Linked DNA regions of Bradyrhizobium diazoefficiens. The protein of the gene in region 2 interacts with the protein of the main gene of each other region in a pairwise test. Links are inferred from orthologs where the notes say so. Each region holds a gene or a part of one and is shown on either strand. Other genes may lie near its edges. The genes, in order: ptsN and JJC00_RS30740.

Region 1 (6,255 bases), 6.5 Mb from region 2 along the record:
CGAGTCAGCGCGGCCGTCGTCGACGTCGATGGCCTGACGCAGGCCATGTTGCGCGGTGATGGGGCTCACGCGGCCTCGTTCGATCTGGCCAGTGACAAGGCGTATACCGTGGTCACGATCGGCGCGACCCACAACGACGACAGCATCAGCGCCATGGTGAAGCGGATGGGAGCAAATCCAACCGCCTTCTGGGGCTTGGCCAATGCCGGCGGCCTGGGCAAGCTACCGCGCGTCTCGCTCATTGTCGGCGGTCTTCGTATCAAGGTTGGCAACGAAGTCATCGGTGGCATCGGCGTCTCGGGCGGGCCCGGCATCGATGATGACGAAACTTGCGCCAAAGCCGGCATCGACAAGATCAGTGCACGTCTCAAATAGCCGATCGTCTCGGAACGGATCGATAGAAGCGACCCGCCGATCATGCTGACCGACAGCCGCGAAGCCGCATTCGCCAACGCCTGGAGCAACGAGCTGCGGTGAGCGTGCACTGAGCGCACGTGAGTCGCACGAATAGGATTTTGGCGGGCATGCCTTCGCAGGAAGGCGTGCCCGCTTGTTTTTGACACGCACCTTTTCCAGAACCGAGGTCGCTTCAGATTGCCTCGATCGAGCCGCGGGCCCTTGCCTCTGCCGGTTGCGAAAGAGGTAGGCGCGAAGCGCTTCACAGCTATTTCTCTCTCGATGGTGGCCCGCGAAAACCTTAGTCGAAGAGCGTTGTCACCATATTTTTCGGAGGAATCGATCGGCAAGAGGGGCCGCCTGAGTCAAAACGACTCACGCACGGGCGGTGATAGCGCGCGCTTTTTGAGTGGGGGACCTGCCAATGGCCGCAAGGAGCGCAGAAGAGCCGAACTCCGGGACGCGGCGCTGAACGATGTCTTAGAAATTGATGAGGGGGATGGGGGGAAAGGTCGCAGCCGATGCTACGAGGTGACCTCTTAGATTTTCGACCCTCGCACAGTTTTCGGCCGGTTGCGGACCTTTGAGGCCGAGACCTTCTTGCCAATTGTGGCTCGCTTTTTCAGGGCAGGCCGTCGAGCGTGATGAGCGTCAAAGCCAGTTATCGTTGGTGCTTTGAGGCTGTCGCTCAGGAAGATGACCTCTGGGCCTTCAGACTTTTCGCCCGCGCTGTAGTTCAGCAAATAGGTAATTGGGTCGAACGTGGAATAGATAGACCGAATCGCCGGCACGTCGTCATATGAGACTACCCAATTAACGCAGCGCTTCTTGCGGAGCGCCTGAGCAATTTCCTCGTGGTCTTTCGGTTGATAGAAGTTTTTGTAGAGCTTGTGCCCTTTGACGTAATAGGGCGGGTCCAGATAGGTCAGGGCGTTCGGATTGCTCAGAACCTTCTGAAGGAAATCCATCGCGTCTAGATTCGTTACTTCGATCTGATTCGAGTAGCGGGCCAGGGCCTTCAAGTTCTCGATTTGCCGGTCTTTGACCAAACGAACGTCGATCTTCCACTTCCCTTTTTGTTCGAACCCACCAATCGGACCTGCGCCCTCAATGATGCCCGAGCGGTTCGTTCGATTGAGGAAGTAAGCGGAGAAGCCAAGCGCGAGCTTGTTGTCGAGGTCACCATTTTGCCAGACCTCTTGCTGCTCATGCCATTGGTCAATGGTGATAGGCGTCTTGGCGATCAGGCGGCAGAACTTCTCAGTGTCAAACAGGGCCGACATCCAAAATGCGTAGATCGACGGATCTATGTCGTTGATTGAGACCTTGTCGACGAAGCCGGTCGTGAGGAGCCGAATCGCCAAGCCAGCCCCGCCCGCATACGGTTCGCAATAGTCGCGGCCGAAAAGCTTATTCTCTCTGATCAACTCGACGAAAAATGGGAAAAGCTTCGCCTTCCCGCCCGGATATCGAAGTGGCGAGCCAATCATCACACATACTTCTTTACAAACTGATCAATGGAATCCCGAGCGGCCGCCAGACGCGTCTCGTTTGGGATCACGTTTCCATGCGCCCCAAGGTTCAAATACGCGAGGTGATCCTTCTTGAACTCCGCTAATATTTTCTTATCGCCAGACGGAAGCGTGATTGCATTGCTCGCAATGAGATTGAGAGCGCTTTCCAAGTCGTGCGACTTTCCGAGCTTGTTGCCGCCTTGGTCATCAATGATGTGTTTCAGAATGGACTCGACGATGTTGCGCAGCAAGAAAGTCGCCGCAGCGGGAAGTTTTTTATAATTGATGTCTTTGGCTTCTTTGAGGAGCTGCGTAATCAGGCCGCTATTCATCTTCTTGGGATGATAGCCGAAGAGAGTGCCGGGCTTGAGCGTGGTCTTTCCGCCGGTCGCCCCTCCACCCGTGCCGCCTCCAGAGCCCCCGCCAGATGAACCCGCTCCCGTTCCGCCTGTGCCTCCCGTCTTCTTTTCGCCACCCTTCTTCTTGGACGCTTTTGAACCGGTGCCGGATTCATCGTAGTCCGAGAAAACGCTGTCGTATGATGCGGTCGCGCCCAATCCACGTTCGGGATTTACGACAAGCTTCTTGATGAGGTGCTTGAATTTCTTGTCAGCGCCAGATGCAAACACGACCTTCAGATTGGCAGCATCGTAGGTGATGCCCATTTTGGCTTTGTGGCCGCTGGTCTGCAAGAAGCGGACAGGAGGATTGAAGGCAACGTTCGGTTTGAGGAGAACGTCTTTTTCTTTCGGCGTCCAATTGAGGGACAGCGCCTTTAGATACAGCTGATACTCAAGAATGAGGTCTTTCACCTCTCCTTGCGTGAGTCTGAAAACCTTGGCGATCTTCGCAAGCGACTTATCGGACTTCCACTCATTGTAGATCGCCTGCCTGCTGCCGAGATAGCCCCACTGGGATTTGTCGCCTCTGCCAAAATGGGCGCCTGCCATCACGGGCATCAATGCGTCGCGGTCCGGAGCAAGCGTGCATGCGACTGTCTGGAGGACTTTCTTCAGGGCCTCGGAGACGTGCGGCACAGAATCGGCATAGTCTTTGGGCGGCTTCAAAAGGCCGGTGAGGACTTTGTAGGCCGCTATGCGCGTATTGCCCTCGATGACGACATAGCGGGAACCCTTCTTGACGACGTAAGGTCGCTCCGCCCCGATGTTGTGGCCTTCCGATGCAATCCGCTTGATGAAGGCCTCTAGCTCCTCGTTCTCGTAGAGATAAGCCAGAATAGCCGCCTGCGTGCTTAATGCGGTCTGCGAGACGATCCGTGGATTCTTGTCATCCAGATCGATATCTTCGAGCTGAAGGTCAACGAGCTTAAAGCCGGCATACATGATGAGCGCCCCTCCCAACCGCTGACGAAACACGATCCCGCCTGCCGAAGCAACTGCCGGTTGAGAGGTGTTGAAGCGGATACTGACGCTCGTCCACAAGACGAAGGTGCTAGCCGCGCTCCGGCACCGAAGCCGGAACTTGCCCCCAAGTGCGCAACAGGACTGTGTAACAACGTCTCGACGAGCTCAAGAAAATGCTATAAAGATCAGCATCTTGCAGATCGGCACAGCCAATCCTTTCCTGCGCACCACTTTTTAAACCCTTACATCAAGTGGCTCGCCGGCATGTCAGACTTTGCTGGCACTTGCGTGGGCAAGGTCAGGATTCATCTGAACGGTTGGAGACCGGTTTATTAAGCCGCGGTCGCCGGCGGCAGGGCGAGCACCGAATAGATCGCTTGCGCATCGCGCGAGGCGCGGAGTTTTTTGGCGATGTCCTGGTCGCGCAGCAGGCGGGCGATGCGGGCGAGGGCCTTGAGGTGATCGGCGCCGGCACCTTCGGGGGCGAGCAGCAGGAAGACCAGATCGACCGGCTGGGCGTCCATCGCCTCGAAATCGATCGGGCGATCGAGCCGGGCGAACAGGCCAAAGATCTTTTCCAGCTTGGGTAGCTTGCCGTGGGGAATGGCGACGCCGTAGCCGACCGCGGTGGTGCCGAGCTTCTCGCGCTGAAGCAGCACCTCGAACACCGAACGCTCGTTCTGGCCGGTCAACTCGGCGGCCTTGGCCGCGAGTTCCTGGAGCGCCTGTTTCTTGCTGTTGACCTTCAATGCCGGAAGTATCGCCTCGGGCGCGACCAGATCGGTAATCGGCATGGAAGTGTTCCGAGGTGAATTAAACCGTCAGGTTCCGAATTGGCCGGCTCGATCAGATCGAGCCCGGCCGGCGTCAAGAAGGTGAAGCAGGAGGCGGACTTAGCCAAGGTTCGGTAAGTCCTGATGTGGGGCGCTTCTACTCCAACGCAATCCCGGTGCCAACTGCCGCGTGCGGCTTTGCCCCGGTCATTGTTGAGGCTGTGGTTGATACGGGGCCGCCCTAGCCGTCCGATTTGGCACCCGGCGGGTCGATCCAGCCGACATTGCCGTCAGCCCGGCGGTAGATGATGTTCACCCGGCCTGAGGAACCGTGCTGGAATACCAGGCAGGGTGCTCCGCTGAGGTCGAGTTCCATGACGGCCTCACTGACCGACATCTGCTTCAGCGACGTCGTCGCCTCGGCGATGATCACGGGGCTGTAGCCGGTGACCTCATCCTCTTCGCCATCCTCGCCCGGCGCCTCCAGCACGTAAGCAGTCGCGTTTAGCGCAGCCAGCGCCGCGGAGGCGACATGGGCCTTGCGGGCGGAGCGGTCCTTGAGCCGGCTCTTGTAGCGCTTGAGCCGCTTCTCGATCATGATCAGCGCCTGGTCGGCGCTGGCATAGGCGTCCGGCGCATTCGAATCGGCTTCCAGCGTAATGCCGGAATCAAGATGCAGCGCACAATCGGTGCGGAAGCCGAAGCCGTCCTTGCTGAGCGTGATATGTCCGGAATAATTGCCGTCGAAATATTTACGGAGGACCTCTTCGGTCCGGTCGGTCACGCGGCCGCGCAGGGCCTCGCCGACGCTGACGCTCTTGCCCGAAATCCGAAGAGTCATGTGATGCCTCGCTTGGTTTGACTGCCCAGCTTGGATCGGTCGCGATGGGGGGATGAGAGTAGCGCGATTTCGCGCCAGCGCAATCAGGCCGGTTCGGTGTTGCGGGAGCGATCGGACATTGCGGTGGAAAGGATGTTACCAAGAGCGCTCTGCTTGTCGCGACGGCGTTGCACCGAGGACGGAATGCGCATGGCTTCGCGGTACTTCGCGACCGTGCGGCGGGCAATATCAATGCCCGAAGCGCGCAAGCGTTCCACGATGGTATCATCCGACAGGATCGCGGAGGGCGCCTCCGAATCAATCAGCTGCTTGATGTGGTGGCGCACGGCTTCGGCGGAATGCGCCTCGCCGCCGTCGGCCGAAGCGATCGACGCCGTGAAGAAATATTTCAACTCGAATGTGCCGCGATTTGTCGCCATGTATTTATTGGCGGTGACGCGCGACACCGTGGATTCATGCATCTGGATCGCGTCCGCCACCGCCTTGAGATTCAGCGGTCGCAGATGCGCGACACCATGGGTGAAGAAGCCGTCCTGCTGGCGCACGATCTCGGTCGCAACTTTCAGGATCGTGCGGGCGCGCTGGTCGAGTGCGCGCACCAGCCAGGTCGCATTCTGCAGCGCGTCGGTGAAATACGACTTGTCGCCGTCCTTGCCTTTTTTCTTCGACAGCTCGGAATAGTAGGTCTGGTTCACCAGCACGCGCGGCAAGGTGTCGCTGTTGAGCTCGACATGCCAGCCGCCGTCCGGACCCGGGCGGACATAGACGTCGGGCACCATGGTCTGCAGCCGCGCCGAGCCGAATTTCATGCCGGGCTTGGGATTGAGGCGGCGGATCTCGCCGATCATGTCGCCGATATCTTCATCGTCGACGCCGCAAAGCTTGCGCAAGGCGGCGATGTCGCGCTTGGCGAGGAGATCGAGATGCTCGACGAGCGCCTGCATCGCCGGATCGTAGCGGTCGAGCTCGCGGAGCTGGATTGCCAGGCATTCGCTCAAATTGCGCGCGCAGACGCCGGGCGGATCGAATTTTTGCAGCACGGCAAGAACGCCCTCGACATCGGCTTGCGTTGCGCCAAGCCGCTCGGCCGCCTGGCCGAGATCGGGCGGCAGATAGCCGGCCTCGTCGACGAGGTCGATCAGGTACTGCCCGATCATGCGCTGCGCCGGCCCGGCGAAGGCAACCGAGAGCTGCTCGGCCAGATGATCGCCGAGCGTCATCTCTGCCGCGACAAAGGCCTCGAGATTGTAGTCCTCGTCACCGGAGGCACCGCCGCCCCATTCGGTATAGGTGGTCGGCGCGACGTCCTGCGCATTGCGCGCAGCCGCCTCGGCCGGCTCCTCGGAGAAGACATTGTCCAGGCCCGT
Region 2 (6,776 bases):
GAGCTGCGCAAAGGAAAATATGTCGAGATCGAGCCGGAGGAGCTCGAGGCGGTGCAGATCGAGAGCAACCACACCATCGACATCGAGAGTTTTGTGCCGAGCGAGGAGATCGACCAGCGCTATCTCAACCACCCCTATTATATCACCCCCGAGGGCAAGGCTGCGGTGGATGCCTTTGCCGTGATCCGCGACGCCATGAAGGACCAGGACCGCGTCGCGCTCGCCAAGATCGTGTTGACCAACCGCGAGCACATCATCGCGATCGAGCCGCTCGGCAAGGGTCTGCTCGGCACCACGCTGCGCTTCCCATATGAGCTGCGCGACGAGGATCAGTTTTTCGATGACATCAAGAGCCCGAAGATCACCAAGGACATGGTCCAGCTCGCCGGCCACATCCTGCACACCAAGACGGCGCATTTCGACCCAAGCAAATTCAAGGATGAGTATGAGACCGCGTTGAAGGCGCTGGTGAAGCGCAAGGCGAGCGGCAAGACAATCGAGCTGCCGGAGGAGCCCGAGGAGCGCCCGAGCAACGTCGTCAGCCTGATGGATGCGTTGAAGCAAAGCTTAAAGCGACGTGGTGGGAAGAAGACGGCGGCGAAGTCCCATGCGCGGCGGGCAACGGGGCGGCACCGTACTGCGAAGAAGGCGCACCGGTCGACAGCGCGGCACAGGAAGGCGGGCTAACGACCCCCGTCATTGCGAGCGCAGCGAAGCAATCGAGAGTCCCTCCGCGGAGACAATCTGGATTGCTTCGCTGCACTCGCAATGACGATGTTGATGCAGGCTCGCGCTACACCCTCAGCCGTGGTCGACGCGAGAGCTTAATCCCCCGCCTTCAGCCGGTACCCGATCCCGGTCTCCGTCAGCACATATTGCGGCCGCTCCGGATCGGCTTCGATCTTCTGGCGGAGCTGGCGGACGTAGACGCGCAGATATTGCGCGTCGGTCAGCTCATCCCAGAGCTCCTTGAGCAGGAAGCGGTGGGTCAGCACCTTGCCGGCGTGCTGAACCAGCACGCGCAGCAGGTCATATTCCTTCGGCGACAGCTTTATCTCGCGCTCGCCGAGCTTGACGATGCGGCGGACGAGATCGACCGAGAGATCGCCGGTACGAAACACCGGGCGTTCGCCCTGGACCTGAAGCTGGTGACGGAGCGCGGCGCGCAGCCGTGCCAGCAGCTCGTCCATGCCGAACGGCTTGGTCAGATAATCATCGGCACCGAGATCGAGCGCCTGCACCTTGCCGGCCTCGTCGCCGCGGCTCGACAGCACCACGATCGGCACGCTCTCATTGCGGGCACGGATGGTGCGCAACAGCTCGTGGCCCTGGATGTCGGGCAGACCGAGATCGAGAATGATCAGCGCGGGATCCTCGGTGAGCTTCTCCAGCGCGATCTTGCCGTTCGACGCCTCCAGGATCTCGTAGCCCTGCGTCGACAACCCCATCCGCAGCAATTTGCGGATCGGCGGCTCGTCGTCGATCACCAAAACCTTGATCGGGGCAGCACTCATGCGGCGGTATCCAATGCTTTGGTCTGTGTCGGGACGGGCAGACGGATGGTGAGGACAGCGCCGCTCCGGTCACTGCGGTTGGCGGCCGCGATCGTGCCGCGCATCGCCTCGACGAAGCCGCGCGAGATGGCAAGCCCGAGCCCGGTGCCGGGACGAACGCGGTCGCCCTTCTGCGCGCGATAGAACTTGTCGAACACGCTCTCGAGCTCGTCGGGCGAAATGCCGTCGCCTTCGTCGGCGATCTCCAGCACCACTTGATCACGTTCGCGCCGGCTCTTGATCGCGATCGTGGTCTCGGGCAGCGAGTATTTCGCGGCATTGTCGAGCAGGTTGAACAGCACCTGCTCAAACAGCACGGCGTCGAGCTCGAGCATCGGCAGATCGGCGGCCAGAACCAGCGCGACCTTGTGCGCGGCCAGGATCTTTGATGCCCGCCGCAGCGCGCTGCCGACGATCTCGCCGAGATCGTGCAGCGCCGTGTTTGGCACGATGGCGCCGGATTCGAGCTTGGTCATGTCGAGCAGATTGGCGATGAAGCGGTTGAGCCGCTCGGATTCGTCGATCACGGTAGCGAGCAGATCGCGCTTCTCGGTGTCGGACAGCGCGCCGGCGAGATCGCGCATGGTCGAAGCTGCGCCTAGCACGGAGGCCAGTGGCGTCTTCAGATCGTGCGAGATCGACGTCAACAGCGCGGAGCGCAGCCGCTCGGACTCGACGGTACGCTTGACCCGGTCCATGTCCTCGACCAGCAGCACGCGCTCGATCGCGAGCGCACCCTGGTCCACCAGCGCATCCAGCAGCCGGCGCTGGTCCGGCGTCAGCAGCGGGCCGGTGCGGTCGTCGTCGATGCCGATCACGCCGATCGGGCCGCGCCCGGTTCGCATCGGGAGGAACAGCCGCTTGGCGCCCGGCAGGGTATCCGAACCGCGGCCGGCGGAGCGATCATTGCTCCAGGCCCAGTTGGCGGCGGCGAGATCGGCCTGGTCGAGCTGGTCCTCCGGCGGATAGCCCGATTTCACCGTCAGAAGCCCATCCTCCGGCAGCAGCAGCACCACACGGACCTTCAGCATCAGCGCGATCTGATAAGCCGACGCCCACAACACGTCGTCGAGCGTGGCGGTGCCGGCGAGCTTGCGGCTGAAGGCATAGAGCTGCTCGGTGGTCCTGATGCGGCCGATCGCGGTGTCGGCCTGCGTGCGCACGCGCGCCGCGACATTCGAGACCAGGATCGCGATCAGCATGAAGAAGAAGAACGCCGCGACGTTGGTTGGATCGGTGATGGTGAAGGTGTAGACCGGCGGCAGAAAGAAGAAATTATAGGCGAGCGAGGCTGCGAGGCTCGCGAGCAGTGACGGCCACAGGCCGTAGCGCACCGCGACAGCCACCACTGCGGTGAGCAGCACGAGATCCACGTTCTCGATGCCGAACCGCGGCTGCAGCAGCACCGCGGCGCCGAGGCCGACCAGCACGATGCCGAGCGCCTTCAGATAGGGCAGTGGATTGAACGGCTCGGATCGCGCCGCGGTCTGCACCGCAGTTTTGGGCGCCGCCTCGTCCGGCAGCTCGTCGCCGGGGATGACGTGAACGCTGATATTGCCGGCGCGGCGCACCAGATCGTGGACGACGGAGCCGCGCGCCATCTCGAACCAGCGCGAGCGCGTCGACTTGCCGATCACGATCTGGGTGACGTTGTTGCCTTGCGCGAAATTGATGACGTCATCGGCGATACGTCGGCCGACCGCGGGGATGGTCAGCGCCTCGCCGCCGAGCGACTCCGCAAGCCGCAGCGTATCGGCCAGCCGGTCGCGTTCCTGGTCCGAGAGCTGAAGCGAGCGCCGCGTCTCGATCGAAATCGCGGTGAACGGCGCATGCAGCCGGTCGGCCAGCCGCTTGGTGTAGCGCACGAGCCCGGCCGCACGCGGGTCCTCGCTGACACAGACGAGGATGCGCTCGCCCGCAGCCCAGGGACCGGCGATGGCGTTGGCCTGCATGTGGGTGAGCAGCTGCTCGTCGACACGCTCGGCCGTACGCCGCAGCGCGAGCTCGCGCAGCGCGGTCAGATTGCCCGGCGAGAAATAGTGCTCCAGCGCCCGCTCGGCCTGCTTGGGAACATAGACCTTGCCCTCACGCAGGCGCTGGATCAGATCGTCGGGCGTGAGGTCGATCAGCTCGATCGCATCGGCACGATCGAAGATCGAATCGGGCACGGTCTCGCGCACCCGCACATGGGTGATCTGCGCGACGACATCGTTCAGGCTCTCGATGTGCTGGATGTTGACGGCGGTGTAGACGTCGATGCCGTGGGACAGCAGCTCCTCGACGTCGAGATAGCGCTTGGGGTGGCGGCTGCCTGCGGCGTTGGTGTGGGCGAGCTCGTCGACCAATGCGATCTTCGGGCGCCGCGCGATCACAGCGTCGAGGTCCATCTCCTCGACCACCTGCCCGCGATACTCGAGTCGCTTGCGCGGCACCACTTCGAGCCCGCGCACCAGCGCCTCGGTCTCGGCGCGGCCATGGGTCTCGACGAAGCCGACCACGACATCCGTGCCGGACTTACGCCTCGCATGGGCGCTTTGCAACATCTCGTAGGTCTTGCCGACGCCGGGGGCGGCCCCGACGAAGATTTTCAGCTTGCCGCTCGCGCTCTCCTCCCGGCGGGCTGCCTCCAGCAGCGCCTCGGGAGACGGACGTTGTTCGGGATCGCGGCGCTGTTGAACCATCAGCGCAATATAATCATCCGGGCATTCGCGGCCTAGAGCGCTACTTCGCGGACGCACGATCCAGGGCGAGGTTCAGGGCAAGAACGTTAACCCGGGGTTCGCCGAACAGGCCGAGCAGGCGGCCCTGGGTGTTCGAGGCGACGATCTGCTCAAGCCGGTCCTCCGGTATGCTCCGCGCCTTGGCGACGCGCGGCACCTGGAATTGCGCCGCTTCCGGGGAAATATCCGGATCGAGCCCGCTCGCCGAGGTCGTGACCAGATCCACGGGGACGGAAGCGTTCGGGTTCTCGGCTTTCAGCTTGTCGACGTCCTCCTTCAGCCGGTCGGCCAGCGCCTTGCTGGTCGGGCCGAGATTGGAGCCGCCCGAATTGGCGGCGTTGTAGGGCGCCGAGACCGTCTTGGTCGAATCATTCGGGTCCGGCGCAAGCGTCGCCGAGGGACGGCCGTGGAAATATTTGTCGTCCTTGAACTCCTGGCCGATCAGGGCGGAGCCGAACACCTTGCCATCCTTCTCGATCAGGCTGCCTTGCGCCTGTGCGGGGAAGATCACGCCGGCAATGCCGGTCATCGCGAGTGGATAGGCAACGCCCGTGATGGCGGTGAGCACCAGCAGCAGGACGATGGCGGGACGGATTTCTCTGAGCATGTTAGGTCTCCTATTAGTTCGTCATTGCGAGCGAAGCATCTCTGCTGTCGTTCCGGGGCGATGCGAAGCATCGAACCCGGAACCTCGATATTCCGGGTTCGCCTCTTCGAGGCGCCCCGGAATGACGGAGAGATTCGCTTCGCTCGCAATGTCGGGGTCAGGCCAGGTGTAACGCGACAACCACGAGGTCGATCGCCTTGATGCCGATGAAGGGGATGACGATGCCGCCGAGGCCGTAGATCAAGAGGTTCCGGCGGAGCAGTGCGCCGGCACCAACGGCACGATAGGCGACGCCCTTCAGGGCCAGCGGGATCAACCCGATGATGACGAGCGCATTGAAGATGATCGCCGACAGGATGGCGCTCTGCGGGCTCGACAGGTTCATGACGTTGAGCACGTTGAGCTGCGGATAGAACGCCAGGAACATCGCCGGGATGATCGCAAAATACTTTGCGACATCGTTGGCGATCGAGAAGGTCGTCAGCGCACCGCGCGTCATCAACAACTGCTTGCCGATCTCGACCACCTCGATCAGCTTGGTCGGGTTGGAGTCGAGGTCGACCATATTGCCGGCCTCGCGCGCGGCCTGGGTGCCGGTGTTCATGGCGACACCGACGTCGGCCTGCGCGAGCGCCGGAGCGTCGTTGGTGCCATCGCCGCACATCGCAACCAGCTTGCCCTTGCCCTGCTCGTCGCGGATCAGCTTCAGCTTGTCCTCGGGGGTTGCCTGCGCCAGGAAATCGTCAACGCCGGCTTCCGCTGCGATCGCGGCGGCCGTCATCGGATTATCGCCGGTGATCATGACGGTGCGGATGCCCATGCGGCGCAGCTCGGCAAAGCGCTCGCGGATGCCGCCCTTGACGATGTCCTTGAGCTGGATGACGCCGAGCAGCCTGCCGTCCTTGGCAACGGCCAGCGGCGTGCCGCCGGCTTTCGATATCTCGTCCGCGATGGTCTGGATCTCGCGCCCGATCTCCGAGAGCCCGGCGGGCTGGATGGCGCGCGCGGTGTTGCCGGAGGCCACGGCCAGTGGCGCGCCGCCGCCGACATAGTTCAGCATGGCATCGACCGCGCCCTTTCGCACCGATGAGCCGCCGGCGTCGACGCCGCTCATGCGCGTCTGCGCCGTGAACGGGATGAAGGTGGCCCCTAACTCGGCCATGTCGCGGCCACGGATGCCGTACTTTTCCTTTGCGAGCACCACGATCGAACGGCCTTCCGGCGTCTCGTCGGCGAGCGAGGCAAGCTGGGCGGCATCCGCCAGCTCCCGCTCGCTGACGCCACGCGCCGGACGAAACGCGGTCGCCTGGCGGTTGCCGAGTGTGATGGTGCCGGTCTTGTCGAGCAGTAGCGTGTCGACGTCACCGGCGGCCTCGATCGCGCGGCCGGACATCGCCAGCACGTTGAAGCGCACCAGGCGGTCCATGCCGGCGATGCCGATCGCCGACAACAGCGCGCCGATCGTGGTCGGGATCAGCGTCACGAACAGCGCGACCAGCACGATCACCGAGATCGAGCCGCCGGCATAGGCCGCGTAGCTCGGAATGGTAACGGTGGCGAACACGAAGATGATGGTGAGGCCAGCCAAGAGGATGTTGAGCGCGATCTCGTTCGGCGTCTTCGCCCGCTCGGCACCCTCGACCAGCTTGATCATGCGATCGATGAAGGTCGAGCCTTGCGCCGCCGTGATGCGGACGCGGATCCAGTCGGACAGCACTTGCGTGCCGCCGGTGACCGCAGAACGGTCGCCACCGGATTCGCGGATCACCGGCGCGGATTCGCCGGTGATGGCCGCTTCATTGACGGACGCGACGCCCTCGATCACCTCGCCGTCGGAGGGGATGGTATCGCCCGCCTCGACCAGCACGATGTCGCCGACCTTCAGGCTGGTGCCCG

Evidence for each region.
Region 1: the proteins of JJC00_RS30740 (region 2) and ptsN interact in binary tests that used the Escherichia coli proteins (3 or more experiments, as listed by UniProt). The link is inferred for Bradyrhizobium diazoefficiens from one-to-one orthologs.

Annotation. Positions count from the first base shown.
Region 1 is NZ_CP067102.1:116,923-123,177, forward strand. The notes cover bases 2,338-5,075. They hold ptsN (PTS IIA-like nitrogen regulatory protein PtsN), read right to left. Parts: upstream 4,069-5,075; coding sequence 3,607-4,068; downstream 2,338-3,606. Other genes in these bases: JJC00_RS00535 (hypothetical protein), read right to left, coding at 2,338-3,352; hpf (ribosome hibernation-promoting factor, HPF/YfiA family), read right to left, coding at 4,289-4,888; rpoN (RNA polymerase factor sigma-54), read right to left, coding at 4,972-5,075. Also shown: JJC00_RS00525 (GlcG/HbpS family heme-binding protein), read left to right, coding at 1-375; JJC00_RS00530 (DNA adenine methylase), read right to left, coding at 936-1,886; more of JJC00_RS00535, read right to left, coding at 1,886-2,337; more of rpoN, read right to left, coding at 5,076-6,255. UniProt on the Escherichia coli protein: Seems to have a role in regulating nitrogen assimilation.
Region 2 is NZ_CP067102.1:6,611,342-6,618,117, forward strand. Bases 1,311-4,569 are described here. They hold JJC00_RS30740 (sensor histidine kinase), read right to left. Parts: upstream 4,235-4,569; coding sequence 1,511-4,234; downstream 1,311-1,510. Other genes in these bases: JJC00_RS30735 (response regulator), read right to left, coding at 1,311-1,514; JJC00_RS30745 (K(+)-transporting ATPase subunit C), read right to left, coding at 4,275-4,569. In the rest of the region: JJC00_RS30730 (Ku protein), read left to right, coding at 1-687; more of JJC00_RS30735, read right to left, coding at 825-1,310; more of JJC00_RS30745, read right to left, coding at 4,570-4,880; potassium-transporting ATPase subunit KdpB, read right to left, coding at 5,038-6,776. UniProt on the Escherichia coli protein: Member of the two-component regulatory system KdpD/KdpE involved in the regulation of the kdp operon. KdpD may function as a membrane-associated protein kinase that phosphorylates KdpE in response to environmental signals.